3 regions of the Methylobacterium endophyticum genome follow, and region 1 is predicted to be linked to each of the others. Evidence: predicted binding sites of a transcription regulator. Region 1 holds the regulator's gene; each other region holds the start of a gene.
The links. The regulator PhoB, encoded in region 1, activates phosphate uptake and scavenging genes when phosphate is short. The targets are predictions, from matches to a motif close to TGTCATNNANCTGTCAT.
Positions count from the first base shown of each region.

Region 2: ACP56T_RS13325 (Orn/Lys/Arg family decarboxylase) is a predicted target of PhoB. The motif match lies at 2,186-2,202, and genes of this name have one in related genera.
Region 3: ACP56T_RS00330 (ceramide glucosyltransferase) is a predicted target of PhoB. The motif match lies at 3,699-3,715, and genes of this name have one in related genera.

Region 1 covers NZ_JBNHES010000003.1:53,085-58,703, reverse strand. Annotated here, with positions in the region: gene ACP56T_RS04715 (flavin-containing monooxygenase) at 1-668, shown strand, start outside; gene ACP56T_RS04710 (TFIIS helical bundle-like domain containing protein) at 784-912, shown strand; gene ACP56T_RS04705 (patatin-like phospholipase family protein) at 1,092-2,294, opposite strand; gene ACP56T_RS04700 (GcrA family cell cycle regulator) at 2,706-3,242, shown strand; gene ACP56T_RS04695 (hypothetical protein) at 3,318-3,551, shown strand; gene ACP56T_RS04690 (hypothetical protein) at 3,548-3,670, shown strand; gene phoB (phosphate regulon transcriptional regulator PhoB) at 3,705-4,406, opposite strand; gene phoU (phosphate signaling complex protein PhoU) at 4,535-5,257, opposite strand; gene pstB (phosphate ABC transporter ATP-binding protein PstB) at 5,287-5,619, opposite strand, start outside.
Region 2 covers NZ_JBNHES010000010.1:148,739-154,357, reverse strand. Annotated here, with positions in the region: gene ACP56T_RS13325 (Orn/Lys/Arg family decarboxylase) at 1-2,047, opposite strand, end outside; gene ACP56T_RS13320 (translation initiation factor IF-2) at 2,361-2,666, shown strand; gene ACP56T_RS13315 (adenylate/guanylate cyclase domain-containing protein) at 2,841-4,319, shown strand; gene ACP56T_RS13310 (caspase family protein) at 4,625-5,619, shown strand, end outside.
Region 3 covers NZ_JBNHES010000001.1:66,360-71,978, reverse strand. Annotated here, with positions in the region: gene scpA (methylmalonyl-CoA mutase) at 1-326, shown strand, start outside; gene gmd (GDP-mannose 4,6-dehydratase) at 468-1,445, shown strand; gene ACP56T_RS00335 (GDP-mannose 4,6-dehydratase) at 1,470-2,453, shown strand; gene ACP56T_RS00330 (ceramide glucosyltransferase) at 2,458-3,618, opposite strand; gene ACP56T_RS00325 (histone deacetylase family protein) at 3,742-4,653, shown strand; gene ACP56T_RS00320 (TetR/AcrR family transcriptional regulator) at 4,663-5,223, opposite strand; gene ACP56T_RS00315 (efflux RND transporter periplasmic adaptor subunit) at 5,350-5,619, shown strand, end outside.

The sequences.
Region 1 (5,619 bases):
ATCTGAGGAAGGCCGTGCCGGACAAGGCGCTGCGGGACAGGCTGACGCCGCGCTACCGCCTCGGCTGCAAGCGCGTGCTCGTCTCCGACGATTATTACCCGGCGCTGACCCGCCCGAACGTCGCGCTCGAGAGCGGCGGCATCGCCCGCATCACCCCCGCCGGCATCGTCATGCAGGACGGCACGGAGCACCCCCTCGACGTGCTGATCTACGCCACCGGCTTCGACGTGGGGGCGAGCCTGTCGCGGGTGCGCACCGTGGGGCGTGGCGGGCTTGCCCTGTCGCAGGCGTGGCGCGACGGCGTGGGCGCCTTCCAGGGCATCACCGTTTCGGGCTTCCCCAACCTCTTCCTGCTGATGGGCCCGAATACCGGCCTCGGGCACAACTCGATGATCGTGATGATCGAGGCGCAGGTCGAGCACGCGATCGGCTGCCTGAAGGCCCTGCGCAAGGCCGGCGCCAAAGCGATCGAGGTCCGCCCGGAGGCGCAGGCGCGCTTCCTCGCGGAGGTTCGCGCCAAGCTGGCCGACAGCATCTGGACGACGGGCGGCTGCACGAGCTGGTATCTCGACGCGCAAGGGCGCAACACGACCTTGTGGCCGGGCTCGGTCCTCGCCTATCTGCGCGGGGCGCGCCGGCCGCGATTGCGCGACTACCGGCTCTCCTGAGGGGAGCGTATCGTCACCATATGACCGGAACGTCGGCGGCGAGTCGTCCGTTGTCGGTGGAAGCTATGCCGTAGCACTGTCCGCCTGCCGGGCCGTCCGGCGCGAGGAGGGTCCCATGAGCCTGATCGGTCGCATCGTCACCAAGATTCTCGGCAACGAGGACCGCCCCGTCGCCCGCGACGACCGCAACGCGAATTCGAGCAACCTCATCGGCCGCATCGTCACGAAGCTGCTGCGCAAGTAGCCCGTAGGAGCCGCCTCCGGCTGATCCGCCGCCCGGCATTCCCGCCGGGCGGTTTTTTTTCCGTGTCCCGCCGCGTCCGCTCGAGGCCGTCAGGCGCCTCCGAAGGCGCCTGACGGCGTCTCGGTCCTTGCGCTTTCAGAAAAAACGGAGAGCCGGAGACCGCGCCTCCTGGACAGGCCCTATTGCGCGGCGGCGGCGACCGTCGCGGCTTTCGTCAGCACCGGCGCGGCGGGCACCGTATGCTCCCAGAAGGTGCCGCCCCGGCCCTTCTCGAAGCCGGCCTGGTAGAGCCGGCGCATATAGGCGGTGTCGAATCCGGCCTGGCTCGTCGTGTTGGGCACGTCCTCGCCGATATAGGTGAGGTTGAAGCCGATGCCGCTGGCGCGGGTGAAGGCGTAGGTGGTGGCGAGCGTCGCGCGGCTGCGGGCGCGGCTCGCGGTGGTGAAGGACCGGCCGACAAGCGACAGGGTGTTGTTGGGGGCGACCGAGAATTCCGGCTCCAGCCGCCCGTTGATGACGACATAGATGTCGGCCTTGCCGCCGGCCGTGCGCAGCCGCCCGTCCTTGAGCAGAAGGGATTGCGGCAGGGTGAACACCGGCGTCACCACCGAGCCGTCCACATGCAGCTCCTGGAACTCGCGGCCCTCGGCCTGCACGTCGATGAGCTGGGGCGGGAACACCGCCGGGATGCTGGCCGAGGCGGTGAGCACGTCGCGGAACAGCGCCACGGCGTTGGGCGCGCCGCTGGCGGCGATGGCGCCCATGTTCCAGATCACCGCCCGCTGCGAGTCGAGATTGGTGGTCACGACGAGCAGGCGGCGGCCCTTGGCGTGCTCGGCGGCGACGGCGGCGAGGAAGTCCGGCGTGACGTAGCGGCCGACGAGATCGCGCAGGCGCTCGTCCCCGAACAGGCCGGAGCCGAACAGCACGTTCACGACGCTCGGGCTCTGCACCAGGGTCTCGGCGACGCCGCTGGTGTAGATCTCGGTGAGCACGCCGTCGTAATGGGGCCCGAGGAAGGCGAAGGGCGCGATCAGCGCGCCCGTGCTCACCCCGGAGACGAGGGTGAACTCGGGCCGGGCGCCGGAGGCCGACCAGCCGTTGAGGACGCCGGCCCCGTAGGCGCCGTCGCCGCCGCCGCCGGAGAGGGCGAGATAGGTGAAGCGCTGCTTGCGCGCCCCCGGCCGCCCGGCGATCTCGGTGATGGTCTCGGCGGAGGCGTCCGCGAAGACGCGCGCGCCGGGGATGTTGGCGACGCTCGCCAGCGCGGCCTCGCCGGCGGTGTAGGGAATGCGCGGTATCGACGAGCAGGCGGCCAGCGGCGCCCCCACGGACAGCGCGAGCAGCGCCCTCATCCACCGCGGTCGGGACGACGTCGTCATGGCGAGAGGTTCCGCTGCGCGTGTTCGGTGAACGGATGACGGCGGTCGAACGAGCTTGGCCATAGTAGCGTTCCCTCCCCCGTCCCGCAATCGCGCCGCCGGGCACGGGTGATGCATGGGCGCCACAGCCACCGCCTTCGCGTGCCTCCGCGAGGCCGCTCGCGGGCCGCTTTCCCGATCACGGTGGAAAAGCGCGCGCCCCCGAGCGGGGCACCGATTCGTCGACTCTTGCGTCTGCCGCGAGCCCTCCTGTAGGGTCTCGCCTGCCGATCGGGGCAGATCTCCCCGGCGGCGGCCGCGACCGGCGGCGCGTAACGGACGGTTTCAAGACGTACGGAGTGTGTGCCGCTGGCTCCTCGAAGGGCCGGATGACGCGCGCTCGGCCGGATGGCCAGTCGAAGGGGGACGAGCATGGAAGCGGGCTTGAGCTGGACCGACGAGCGCGTCGAGCTGCTGCGCCGCCTGTGGGAAGAGGGCCAGAGCGCGAGCAAGATCGCCGCGCAGCTCGGCGGCGTCACCCGCAACGCGGTCATCGGCAAGGTCCACCGCCTCGGCATGGGCGGCCGCATCAAGGCCGGCTCGGACGCTCCGGGCGCCCGCAAGAAAGGCGCCCTCGAGACGCTGCCGGAGGCCGATGCCGTGGTGATCGAGGCCGCCGTGGAGGCCGCCGAGCCGGCGCCCCCGCCGGTGCAGCGCCCGGCGCCGGAGTTCCCGATGCCGGCGGCCGCTCCCGAGCCCGTGGCGCTCGCCGTCTCCGAACGGGTCACGATCATGGAGCTGCGCGAGTCCATGTGCCGCTGGCCCATGGGCGACCCGACGACGCCGGAGTTCCGCTTCTGCGGCGCCCGCGCCATCACCGGCCTGCCCTATTGCACCCACCACGCCCAGATCGCCTACCAGCCCGCCGCCGAGCGCAAGCGCGACCGCCGGGTGGCCGGCTTCCGCTGAGCGGAGCGCAGTCTTGAAGCCAAAGGGCCCGCGCGAGCGGGCCTTTTTTCTTGGACGGCACGAGGAGCACGGCGAGTGACGAATTCCATCGTCACGGAGCGCATCAAGCTGGGCGCGGCCGCGCTCAACACTTTGGCGACGGCATCCGTCACAGTCGGCGTCCTCGCGCCGGCCGCAGCGGCCTTCTATGGCCTCAGCGCCCCGACGGCACCTGCCTGGGAACTGGCCCTCGGTGCCGCTGTTTGGGTTTCGTTCGCCGGCGGGCTACATTATGGAGCCCAACGGCTTCTCGGGAGATTGCCGCCATGATCTCCGCCCAGACCTATATGTTGTTCGTCGCACCATTCGTGATGGGACTGGGCGGCCTCGTGATCTACGCCATCACCGCGCATCTCACCCGCCCGCGTCACCACACCCCGGCCGAATAGGGGCCGACCGCCCCGCGAGCGCGGACCGACGCCGCTACTCACCCAGCTCGAAGGTCTCGTCGAAGGCGTAGCCGGAGCCGCGCACGGTGCGGATCGGGTCGGGCTGGCGCGGGCGGTTGATGGCCTTGCGCAGGCGGCCGACATGCACGTCGACGGTGCGCTCGTCGATATAGACGTCGTGACCCCAGACCCCGTCGAGGAGCTGCTCGCGGGAGAAGACCCGGCCGGGGCTCTGCATCAGGAATTCGAGCAGCTTGAACTCGGTGGGGCCGAGATGCAGCTCGCGCCCGTCGCGGCGGATGCGGTGGCTCAGCCGGTCGAGCTCGATGTCGCCGGCGACGAGCAGGTTGGCCACATGCGCGGGCTTGGCCCGGCGCAGCAGCGAGCGCACGCGGGCGAGCAGCTCCGGCACCGAGAACGGCTTGACGATGTAGTCGTCGGCCCCCGTGCCGAGGCCGCGCACCCGGTCCGCCTCCTCGCCGCGCGCGGTGAGCATGATGACCGGCAGCCGCTCGGTCTCGCGGCGGGCGCGGATGCGCCGGCACAGCTCGATGCCGGAGAGGCCGGGCAGCATCCAGTCGAGGAGGACGAGGTCCGGCACCTGCTCCTGGAGCTTCAGCTCGGCCTCGTCGCCGCGCACGGCGCAATCGACGGAGAAGCCTTCCGCTTCGAGGTTGTAGCGCAGCAGAAGCGTGAGGGCTTCCTCGTCCTCGACGATCAGGATGTGCGTGCTCATCGGGCCTCAATACCAAGTCTCACGGGTCGTGACCCGTGAGGTTCGGCGGGCGGCCGCCGCCCCGCGGCCGCGCGGTCGATCGACGACGGGCGTCCTCGTCGCCGATCGGTATCGGACTTGCGTGCTGATTAAGGAGCCGCCGGCTGCGGCGCCACGGTGGCGTAGTTGGAGGCGTCGTTCTTCGGGCGCTCGCCGGCCAGGTTCTCGCCGGTGACGAGGTAGTGGATGGTCTCGGCGATGTTGGTGGTGTGGTCGCCGATGCGCTCGACGTTCTTGGCGCAGAACAGGAGATGCGTGCAGAACGAGATATTGCGCGGGTCTTCCATCATGTAGGTCAGGAGCTCGCGGAAGAGCGAGTTGTAGAGCGCGTCGATCGCCCCGTCGCGCTCCCAGACGTCGTAGGCGGCCTGGGTGTTCCGGCTCGCATAGGCGTCGAGAACGTCCTTGAGCTGCTCCTGCACGAGGTCGCTCATGTGCTGGACGCCGAGCACGATCTTCTGCGGCTGCGGCTCGTCGATGATCGCGACCACGCGCTTGGCGACGTTCTTGGCGAGGTCGCCGATGCGCTCGAGATCGCCGGAGACGCGGATCGCCGAGATGGTCTCGCGCAGGTCGATGGCCAGCGGCTGGCGGCGGGCGATGAGCAGCACCGCGCGCTCCTCGATCTCGCGCTGGAGCGCGTCGAGCCGCTTGTCGGCGGCGATGACGGCCTGGGCGAGGACGGCGTCGCGGCGCACGAGGGCGTCGCCCGCATCGGTCATCATCTTCTCGGCGATGCCGCCCATCTCGGAGATCGAGCGGCGCAGGCTTTCGAGGTCGTTGTCGTAGGAGGTGACGATGTGGTCGGGCATGGTCCGGTCCTCGCTCCGCTCTTCCGGGATCAGCCGAAGCGGCCGGTGATGTAGTCCTGGGTCTGGGACTTGGTCGGGTTCATGAAGATCCGCGTCGTCGGCCCGAACTCGACCAGCTCGCCGAGATACATGAACGCCGTGAACTGCGAGATGCGCGCGGCCTGCTGCATGTTGTGCGTCACGATCGCGATGGTGAACTCGCTGCGCAGCTGCTCGATCAGCTCCTCGATGCGGCCGGTGGAGATCGGGTCGAGGGCCGAGGTCGGCTCGTCGAACAGGATCACTTCGGGACGCTGCGCCACGGTGCGGGCGATGCAGAGGCGCTGCTGCTGGCCGCCGGAGAGGCCCATGCCGGACTGCTT
Region 2 (5,619 bases), on a different contig from region 1:
TCATCACCATCTCGGGCAGGTGCTTCGGCTCGAACTGCTTGCGCTGGAGGGCGCTGGTGCCGGCCTCCCGGTGGAAGGCGTGGAAATCGGCGCAGAGGTCGCGCAGGCGCACGCCCTGGTAGCGCTGCGGCCGTCGGCGCACGAATTCCGGCATCGCCTCCTCCAGCGGCACGTTCTCGTCGTGCAGGCGCTTGAAGGCGACGAGCCCTGAGATCAGCGTGCCGGCCTTGGAGGATTCGACGCCCGGCGTCAGCAGGAAGAGCAGCGAGTTGAGGTCGTTCTTCTCGGCCACGATCCGGTTCTCGCGCAGGTACTGCGCGACGATGGGCGCGGGCACGCCGTGGTCGGCGTACTGGCCGGTCTTTCGGTCGAAGCCGGGGGTGAGCACCGTCAGCTTGTTCGGGTCGGTGATGGCGAAGCCCGGCGCGACGTGCTTGAAGCCGTGCCAGGCGGCCCCCGGCGCCAGCTCCCAATAGCGCGCATCGCCCGCCAGCACGTCGGTGGAGAGGCTCTCCCAGGGCACGTCCTCGCCGTCCGGCCCCTCGACCACGTCCGGCACGAAGGGGTCGAAGAACCAGCGCTCGCGCTTGTTCGTCGCCTCCTCCTCCAGCTCCCGGCGGATGGCGCGGACCTTCTTGCGCCACTCGATGCCGAGCCGGATGGTGTCGTCCCACAGGATCATGCCGGAGCGGCCCTTCATCATCTGCGCGCCGACGTCGAGGGAGGCGAACAGCGGGTAGAAGGGCGAGGTCGAGGCGTGGACGAGGAAGCTTTCGTTGAGGCGGCGGTGCTCCACGCGCCGCGTCTGGCCGCGGATATGCCCGTCGCGGGTGTGGATCTGCGAGGCCTGGGAGAAGCTCGCGAGCTGCTTGTGGGTCGACTGCGTGGCGATGATGCCCGGCGAGTTCTCGTCGAGCCCCTTCAGCCCCATGGCGAAGCGGCCGGCATAGAGCGGGTGGAACTTCATGAAGCCCGCCCAGGCCTCGTCGAAGAGGATGTAGTCGCACAGGTGCCCGATGCGCGCGACCACCTCCTGCGCGTCGAGGATGGTGCCGTCATAGGTGCATTGCTCGATGACGGCGACGCGGAACGGGCGCTCGCGCGACCACGCGTCGGGATCCTTCACCAGCGGGTTCTTGCGGATCTTCTCGCGGATCGCCGTCTCGTCGAGGGCCGCGTGGTAGATCGGCCCGATCAGCCCGTAGGGGTTGCGGTCGGTCTCCAGAAAGATCGGGATGCCGCCGCCGAGGAAGAGCGCGCCGTGATGCGCGGCCTTGTGGTTGTTGCGGTCGAACAGCACCAGGTCGCCCTCCGCCACCAGGGCCGAGAGCGCGATCTTGTTCGAGGCCGAGGTGCCGTTGAGGACGAAATAGGTCTTCTCCGCCCCGAAGATCTGGGCCGCTTCCTTCTGGGCCTTCAGAGCCGGTCCCTCGTGGACGAGGAGATCGCCGAGATCGAGGACGGAATTGTCGAGGTCGTCGCGGAAGATCGCCTCGCCGAGATGCTCCACGAAGATGCGCCCGATGGGCGAGCGGTTGTAGAAGATGCCGCCGTTATGGCCGGGGCAGGTCCAGAGCTGGTTGCCCATCTCGGCATAGTCGACCAGCGCGCCGAAGAACGGCGTCTTCAGGGTCTCGGCGTATTGCGTCACGCGGCTGACGAGCCCGCGCGCGATGAATTCCGGCGTCTCCTCGGCGAGGAAGATGTAGCCGTCGATGAAGTCGAGGAGCTCGACGGGGATGTCCTCCAGGCGCTTGCGCCGGACCATGATGACGATCGGCATCTCGAGGCCGCGCTTCCTCATCATGTCGATGAGGGCGGCGGCCTTGCCGTCGAGCCCGCGCTTGCCCCAGTCGACCACCATGCAGCCGATGGCGGCGTCCGTCTGGACGGCGATGGAGGCGTCCTCGACGCGGCGCGCGCGCACCACCTCGAAGCCCCGCCCCTCGACGGCGGCGATGATCTGCTGGACGCGGGCGCCCTCCAGATCGTCCGGGTCGAAGTTCGGCGCGCACATCAGAACGGTGAAGCGGCGGTGGAAGTCCATGGCGCGGCGGCTTTTTCTGCGATGGCGCGGCGGCGCGGCCTGAGAAGGCCGGCGCGGCGCTCGGATGTGGCGGTCGGTCCGGGACGGGGTAGCGGCGCTGTCCCCTCCCGGCAAGCGGCGCAACCCTCGGCCGGGATCGTGACGCTCCGATGACTCCGTGCGTGCCGGCCCGCGCCGGTGCCGCCACGCACAGCCGCGCCAGGACGGCACGGATACTGGGCTTTTCACGGATCGCGGGCGCCGATACAGTTTTCGGGCGGACGGATACGGCTTTCGTGAAGTCTCGACCGCGCCGCGGTCCGGGGAGGTAGACATGAAGACGTCCATGCTGGTGCTCGCCGCGTTCCTCGCCCTCACCGGCACCGCCCTGGCAGAAGGCCCCGCCGCCGGCCCCGCTCCTGCCGCCGCTACCACTGCCGCCGCTCCCGCCGCGCCTGCGGCCCGCGCCGCCGCCCCGGCCCCGCGTCCGCGCGGCTACCGCTCCGCCCGCTATTCCGGCGGGCGCGGCGCAACCTGGAAGACCGGGCGCGACGCCTACGGGTTCATGGGCAGCTACGGCGGCTGCCGCTATCGCGGCCATGCCGGCCCCAACGGCTACCGTCTCGACAAGAGCTGCTGAGGCCCCCGGCGCTCGGAACGGCGCGGAGCGTGTGGACGCCGCGCTTCGGGCTTGACTTTGGCACGCCCGTTCCGCGTGCTGGCGGGGCCTCGCCGATCCCGCCCCAGCCCTCCGCGCATGCCGCATGTCCGTTGAGAAGGATGCATCCGTGCCGCACGGCGTGAGGCGCACGCGATGAAGCGCACCATCGCGGCGATCCTGGCCGCCGACGTCGCCGGCTATTCCCGGCTGATCGCGGAGGACGAGGACGACACCCTCACCCGGCTCGGGGAATACGGCGCCGTCTTCCGCGAGCAGGTGTCGACCTTCGACGGCCGCGTCTTCAACACGGCGGGCGACGCCATACTGGCCGAGTTCCCGAGCGCCGTGGAGGCGCTGCGGGCGGCCATCGCCATCCAGGAACGCCTGCGCGATCTCAACCGGCCCTATCCGGCGAGCCGCCGGGTCCAGTTCCGCATGGGCCTCAACATCGGCGACGTGGTCCAGCGCGACGGGGACATGCTCGGCGACGGCGTGAACGTCGCCGCGCGGCTGGAAGGCATCGCCGAGATCGGCGGCATCTGCATCTCCCGCTCGGTGCACGATGCCATCGCCGCCCGCGTGCAGGTCCGCTTCAAGGACATCGGTCCGCAGAAGCTCAAGAACATCCCCCGGCCGGTGCATGCCTTCCGCGTGATCCTGCCCTCCGACGGCGCCGAGCCGCCCGAGCGCCGGAGCCGGCGCGCGGTGATTCTGCGCTGGTCGGCGGCGGCGCTGGTCCTGCTCTGCCTCGCGGGCGGCGGAGGGGTGATGCTACGCCGCTACCTCACGGCGGCGCCGCCCGAGACCGCGACGGCGGAGGCCGCGCCCGCTCCCGACCGGCCCGACCTGATGAGCGTCAGCGTGGTGAAGGCCGGCCGCGCCTGCTTCCAGGACCAGGTGCTGCTCAGCGGCACCATCGTGGCCCGCCACGATGTCGAGGTGCGGCCGGAGCGCGAGGGTCTGAAGGTCGTCCGCGTGCTGGCCGAGCCCCTGGCCGAGGTCGCCGCCGGACAGGTGCTGGCGCAGCTCGCCCGCGCGGACGGCGGCGACGGGCCGACCGTCGAGCTGCGCGCGCCGCTGCCCGGCATCGTCGGCCGCAGCACGGCGGTGGCGGGCGCCCCCGCCTCGGCCTACGCCCCCGCCCTGTTCCAGATCGTCGGGCAGGGCGAGTACGAGCTCGCCGCCGAGGTGCCGCTATCGGCCATGGCGCGGCTCTCGCCGGGCCTCGCCGCCACGGTGACGCCCCTCGGCCACGGCGACCTGCCGGGCCGGGTGCGCACGGTCTCGCCCGTCGTCGACGGCGGGACGCAGCTCGGGCGGGTGCGCGTGCTGCTGCGCTCCGGGCGCGGCCTGCGTCCGGGCGTCTTCGCGCGCGGCGTGGTGACGGTGGCCGAACGCTGCGGCATCGCGGTGCCGGCGGGCGCGATCCAGCGCGAGGCGGACGCCTCCATCGTCTACATCGCCCGCGGCAACCGGATCGAGGCGCGGCCGGTGACGACGGGACTCTCTTCCGGCAATCGGGTCGAGATCCGCGACGGGCTCGACGGCTCGGAGGCCGTCGTTCTGCGCGCTGGCCCGTTCCTGCGGGAGGGCGATACGGTGCATGCCATCGTGGCGGCCTCCGCCGAGTGAGGCCGGCCGGCATCGCCAGAGTCCTTCCCGAATCCCGCCGCGAGAAAGTCGTGCGAACAGTTGAATAGGGCCGGCGGATGCGCAGTCTCGCAAGATTCGTCATCGGCGCGACACAGGCTCTCGACAGTAGCCCCGCGCGCGGCCGATGTGATCAAGCGCACGAAAGCAGCGTTCTTCAAGTGAATCGCCGGTCGGACGGGCGGAATCCGCGTTGCATCCGCCTGTCCGGAGGGGTAGTTTTCGGGCTCGACGGAAGCCGGCGCGAGCCGGCCTGATCCGTCGTCCCGCCTGCCGGAGTCGTCGGCGTGTCCCGGTTTCCCCTCGCCCTGATCTTCAGCCTCGCGCTGACGCTCTTCGCCGAGCAGGCCTCGGCGGAAGGCCGGCGCGTGGCGTTGGTGGTCGGCGTCTCCGCCTACGAGTCGGTGCCGAAGCTCCCGAACGCCGTCAACGACGCCTCCGCCATGGCGGATCTCTTCCGCAAGGCCGGCTTCGACGTGGTGACGGCGCGGAGCGACGTCGGCAACCTCGCCCTCAAGCGCGCCATCCGCGAATTCGAGGACGCGGTGGCCGACGCCGACATCGCGGTGGTCTATTATGCCGGCCACGGCATCGAGATTCGCGATCAGAACTATTTGATCCCGACCGACGCCAAGCTCGTCAACGAGCGCGACGCCGACGACGAGGCCATTCCGCTGGATCGCGTCATCACGGCGCTGGAGCCGGCCAAGCGCCTGCGGCTCATCATCCTCGACGCCTGCCGCGACAACCCCTTCGCCAGCAAGATCAAGCGCCGCGTCGCCACCCGCGCCATCTCCTCGGGGCTCGCCCGCGTGGAGCCCTCGCAGACCGACACGCTCATCGCCTACGCGGCGAAGGAGAAGAACGTCGCCAATGACGGCGACGGCGAGCACAGCCCCTTCACCACCGCGCTGCTGGCCAACCTCACCGTGCCGGGGCTCGACGTGCGCCTCGCCTTCGGCCGGGTGCGCGACGACGTGCTGCGCGCCACGCGCCGCCAGCAGGAGCCCTTCGTCTACGGCTCGCTCGGCGGCGGCACCGTGGCGCTCGTCCCGGCCGCGCCCGAGCGTGCGGTGGCGCCCGCCGCCCCGCGCCTCGACGTCGACCTCGCCAAGTCCGACTACGAGATCGTCGAGCGCGTGGGCAAGAAGGAGGCCTGGGAGGTCTTCCTCAACACCCACAAGAGCGGCCTCTACGCCGATCTCGCCCGTGTCCAGCTCGCCAAGCTCGGCGAGGTCGGCGGGCTGATGGCGCGCAGCGATGCCCCCGGCGCCTCCCTCGG
Region 3 (5,619 bases), on a different contig from region 1:
TGGATATCGGGCCGCTCTTCGCCACACCGGCGGAGGCCGCGCGGCAGGCGGTGGAGAACGACGTGCACATCGTCGGCGTCTCCTCGCTGGCCGCCGGCCACCTGACCCTGGTGCCGGAATTGAAGGCGGCGCTCACCGAGCAGGGCCGCGAGGACGTGATGATCGTCATCGGCGGCGTGATCCCGCCCGGCGACTATCCGGCCCTCTACGAGGCCGGCGCCTCGGCGATCTTTCCCCCCGGAACCGTGATCGCGGATGCCGCGATCAAGCTCATCGGCGAGCTGAACGGCCGGCTCGGCTACGTGGAGCGGCAGGCCGCCGAATAGCGGCCGCCGACCCGGCGCGAGCGCGGCTGGAAACGTTTTGACCTGCACGCCGGCGGGCTATACCGCGATGCAGTCGGGTGAGGCTCCCGAGCGTCCGGCCGCCGGGGCGCCTCATCCATCGTCGAGGGACGGCCCAATCGCATGAAGTCAGCTCTGATCACCGGCATCACCGGCCAGGACGGCGCCTATCTGGCGCAGCTCCTCCTGGGCAAGGGCTACAAGGTGCACGGGCTGGTGCGGCGCTCCAGCACCACGGACGTCAACGACGTGCGTCTGCGCTGGCTCGGCATCGCCGGCGACGTGAACGTCATCGACGGCGATCTCTCCGACCTGTCGAGCCTGATGCGCATCGTGCGCGCGGCCCAGCCCGACGAGGTCTACAACCTCGGCGCACAGTCCTTCGTGAAGACCTCCTGGCAGCAGCCGCTGCTCACCGGCGCCATCACGGGCCTCGGCTGCGCCGCGATGCTCGAGGCGGTGCGGCTGGAGAAGCCCGACGCGCATTTCTACCAGGCCTCCTCGTCCGAGATGTACGGGATGATCCAGGAGCCGATGCAGAGCGAGACGACGCCGTTCTACCCGCGCTCGCCCTATGCCGCGGCCAAGCTCTACGGCCACTGGATGACCGTGAACTACCGCGAGAGCTTCGGCATGCACGCGTCGAGCGGCATCCTGTTCAACCACGAGAGCCCGCTGCGCGGCATCGAGTTCGTCACCCGCAAGGTCACGGACGGGGTCGCCAAGATCAAGCTCGGAATGGCGAGCGAGCTGCGGCTCGGCAACATCGACGCCAAGCGCGATTGGGGCCACGCCCGCGACTACGTGAAGGCCATGTGGCTGATGCTCCAGCAGGAAGCGGCCGACGACTACGTCATCGCCACCGGACGCACGGTCTCGGTGCGCGACATGTGCGAGATCGCCTTCCAGCATGTCGGCCTGCCCCTGGAGAAGCACCTCGTCATCGACCCCGAGCTCTTTCGCCCGGCGGAGGTCGACGTTCTGCTCGGCAACCCGGCCAAGGCCAAGGCGAAGCTCGGCTGGGAGCCGGAGACCTCGCTGGAAGACATGATCCGCGAGATGGTCGACGCCGACCTCGCGCGGCTGTCGACCGGCCGCTAGCCCCGTCCACGGCGAGCCAGGCCCGTGAGCGGACAGGAAGGCGCCCCGCGCGTCCTCGTCACCGGCGCCGCTGGGTTCGTCGGCGGCCATCTCGTCGCGGCCCTGGCGCGGGCGCTGCCGCCGGGCTCGACCGTCCTCGCGGGCCTTCGCGGTGCCGACAGGGCGCCCGACGGCGCGACGGCGCTGCCCTTCGACGTCACCGACGCCGCCGGCACGCGCGAGGCGGTCCGCGCGGCGCGGCCCACCTGCGTCGTGCATCTCGCGGCGATCGCGGCCCTTCAGGAGGCGCGCTCGGACCCCGCCCGGACCTGGCGGATCAACGTCGAGGGGACGATGAACCTCGCGGCGGCGACGCTCCGCGAGGCGCCGGGGGCCCGCTTCCTGTTCGTCTCGACCTCGGAGGTCTATGGCGGCACCTTCAAACGCGGCACCGCGCCCCTCGACGAGGGGGCGCTGCTCGACCCGACCAACCCCTACGCCGCCTCCAAGGCCGCCGCCGACCTCCTGATCGGCCAGATGGCGCGCGACGGGCTGAAGGCGGTGCGGATGCGCCCGTTCAACCATACCGGGCCGGGGCAGTCGGAAGCCTTCGTGGTGCCGGCCTTCGCCGCGCAGATCGCCCGCATCGAGGCCGGCCGGCAGGCTCCGGTCATGAAGGTCGGCAACCTGGAGGCGCTGCGCGACTTCCTCGACGTGCGCGACGTGGCCGCCGCCTACGCCGCCGCCGTTCTCGCACCGGAGCTGGAGCCGGGGCTGATCCTCAACATCGCCTCCGGCCGTCCCCGCCCGATCCGCGACGCCCTCGACGCGCTCACCGCGCTCGCCCGCGTGCCCGTCTCGGTGGAGCCGGACCCAGCGCGGATGCGCCCCAACGACACGCCCTTCGCGGTCGGCGATGCGACGCGCGCGAAGGACCTGCTCGGCTGGGCGCCGCGCATCGCCTGGGACACGACCATCGCGGACACCCTGGACTTCTGGCGCGAGCGGGTCGCGCGAGAGCCGGCCTGATCCGCTACGCCGCGCCCGGCGAGGCCCGCAGGCGGGCCGATTCCTTCGGCCGGATGTCCATGGCGTTGCCGCGCCAGACGATGGCGCTCTGCATCCAGGCCGCGCTCCACATGAAGGGCAGCACCGCGTCGCGGACCACGAAGGCCAGGATCAGGCGCGGCGAGCGATACCAGCCGGCCTTCGTCGCGAGCGCGTATTCGGCGCCGTACCAGAGGCCCGCCAGCCCCAGCAGCACCGCCGCCGGCGCCGGCCCGCCGGTGCAGGCGAAGGCAGCGAGGAAGGGCAGCACCGCCCCGGTGCCGATCTCGGGCGCGAAGAACAGCGGGAACGTCACCCGGCGCAGACGCGCCCAGCGGAGCTGGCGCGACCAGACCTCGCGCGCCTTGCGCTGGCCCAGGGGCTGCTCGAAGGGCGAGGCGACGAGATGCACGCGCTTGCCCGCCGCGCGCACCAGCTTGGTGGCGGCGGCGTCCTCGGCGATTTCGGCGGCGAGCGCCCGGATGCCGCCCCGCTCCTCCAGGAAGGGCTTGTGCCAGAGCATGCTCTTGCCCTGCGCGAAGCCGAGGCCGAGCGCCTCGCCGGCATATTGCCAGCGCGCCTGGAGCGTATTCAGGAAGGCACATTCGACCTCCGCGAAAAAACCGTCGGGCCGCGCGCCCACCGGCGTCGAGCAGACGAGGCCGGTGTCGGCGCGCCAGGCCGCCTGCAACTGCTGGAGGTAGTCCGGCGGCATCAGCACGTTGGAATCGGCGAGCACCACCCAGTCGTGGCGCGCCGCCTCCCAGCCGCGCACGCAGTTGTTGAGCTTCGGGTTGTCGCTCACCCGCTCGTCGCCGACGACGAGCCGCGAGGGGACATGCGGATGCGCCGCCATCAGCCGGCGCACCAGCGGCACCACCGGGTCGCCGGCCTCCGCGACGCAGAAGATCAGCTCGTAATCGGGATAGGAGAGGGAAAAGCCCCGGCCGAGGGTCTCCTCGCTGAAAGGCTCGAGCCCGCAGACCGGCCGCACCAGGCTGACCGGCGCCCCCGCCGGGAAGGCGGAGGCACGCCGCGTCGCGCCGAGCCGGACGGCCGCCACCGCGAGGCTCGCGAGATGGACCAGCGTGAGCAGCGCGCAGAGCGACAGGGCGAGGACGGTGCCGTTCCCGACGAAACCCGCCATGCCGACTCTCCAGAAACGCCGCCCGTGGCCCCGCGTCGCGGCGGCGCCCCCTTGTTAGCCGAGGCCCTAACAGGCGCGGCGTTTCAGTCGTATGACAGTCGCCGCAGCGCGAAAGCCCGAGCCCTGAGCGTCCCGATCGTCTTCCATCCCGCCTACGAGGCGACCCTGCCGGACGGCCACCGCTTCCCGATGGGGAAATACGGCCGCCTCGCGGCGCGGATCGAGGCGGCGGGACTGGTGCCGGGCGGATTCGTGCGGCCGGAGCCGGCCGACGCCGATCTCCTCGCCCTCGTCCACGACCGCGCCTATGTCGAGGCGGTGCTCGCGGCCAATGTCCCCCGCGCGATCGAGCGCGAGATCGGCCTGCCCATCGAGAAGAGCGTGGTGCGCCGCGCCCGCGCCTCCGTTGGCGGGACCCTGGCGGCGGCGCGCCTCGCCCTCGCGGGCGGGCTCGCGGGCAGCACCGCCGGCGGAAGCCACCATGCGCGGCGCGCGCACGGGGCCGGGTTCTGCACCTTCAACGACGTCGCCATCGCCGCCCGCACGCTCCAGGCGGAAGGGGCGCTGCGCCGCGCGCTGGTGGTGGACCTCGACGTCCATCAGGGCGACGGCACCGCCGACTGCCTGTCGGGCACGCCGGACCTGTTCGCCTTCTCCCTGCATGCCGAGCGCAACTACCCCGCCCGCAAGATCCCCGGCGACCTCGACATCGGCCTGCCGGACGGGCTCGACGACGCGGGCTATCTCGCCGTGCTGCACGCCCGGCTGCCGCCGCTGCTCGACGCGCTGGCGCCCGATCTCGTCTTCTACAACGCGGGCGTCGACCCGCACCGGGACGATCGGCTCGGCCGCCTCGCGCTGACGGACGACGGGCTTCTCGCCCGCGACCGCTTCGTGGTCGGCGAGACGCGGGCACGCGGCATCCCGCTGGTGGCGGTGATCGGCGGCGGCTACGGCCGGGATGTCGATGCCGTCGCCGCCCGGCACGCCCTGGTCTTCGCGGCGATGGCGGCGGAGTCGGGACGGGCGGGCTGAGGTGCCGGGTCAGCGGCCGGCGCGAGCGGCGGTTTCGAGGGCGCCGAAGAATCGCTCCAGTTCGTCGCCCTCCAGGGCGTGGAAGCCGAGCGAGCGGCTCATCATCAGGCCGATGAGCGAGAAGGCCAGCATCGCCCCGGCGCCGGGGGCCGCCTCGACGGACTCGAGCTGCGCCAGACGCTCGGCCAGGAAGGCGCGGAAGCCCGCCGCCGCCTCCGCGTTCTCGGAGGAGGCGATCAGCAGCGAATCGGGGAAGCCGCACTCGTCGGCATAGACCTGCCGCGCATGCGCGATCAGCGCCAGCGGGATCGCCGCCGGGTCGGAGCCGAGGGCGGCGGCGCATTCGGCGATGCCCGCCTGCATGCGCTGGACCTTGCGCGCGGCGAGCGCCGTCACCAGCGCGTCCTTCGAGGCGTAGTGGTGCAGCACGCCGCCCTTGCTGAGGCCGGCCTCCGCCGCCACCGCGTCGATGGTGAGCGTCCGGCTGCCGGAGCGCCGCAGCAGGCTCTCGGCGGCGTCGAGGATGATCTCCGGCCTGTCGTCGCGCCGGCTGCGCGCTTTCGTCATCATGCCCTCCGGGCCGCCTCGACCCGATGCCCGCCCCTCGGCAAGCCTCCGCCGAAAAACCGTCTGGACGGTCGGTAATGTAGGGGATAAGGCTTCGGGGGGAAAGGGCCGAATCGGGATCCGACCGTCATGTCCAGCCTTCGCCGCCTCGGCCTCGCCGGCATCCTGCTCGTCCCGCTGCCCGCCGCCGCGGCGGATGCGGTGCCGCTCGGCGCGCAGACGCTGGTGCGCACCGTCCTCGCCCGCAAGCAGCCCGTGGCGCTGGACGTGGTGTTCACCGGCGACATCCAGGCCCAGGCACAGACGAACGTCTCCTTCCGCACCAACGGCAAGATCGCCCAGCGCCTCGTCGAGGTCGGCGACCATGTGACGGCCGATCAGGTGCTGGCGCGGCTCGAT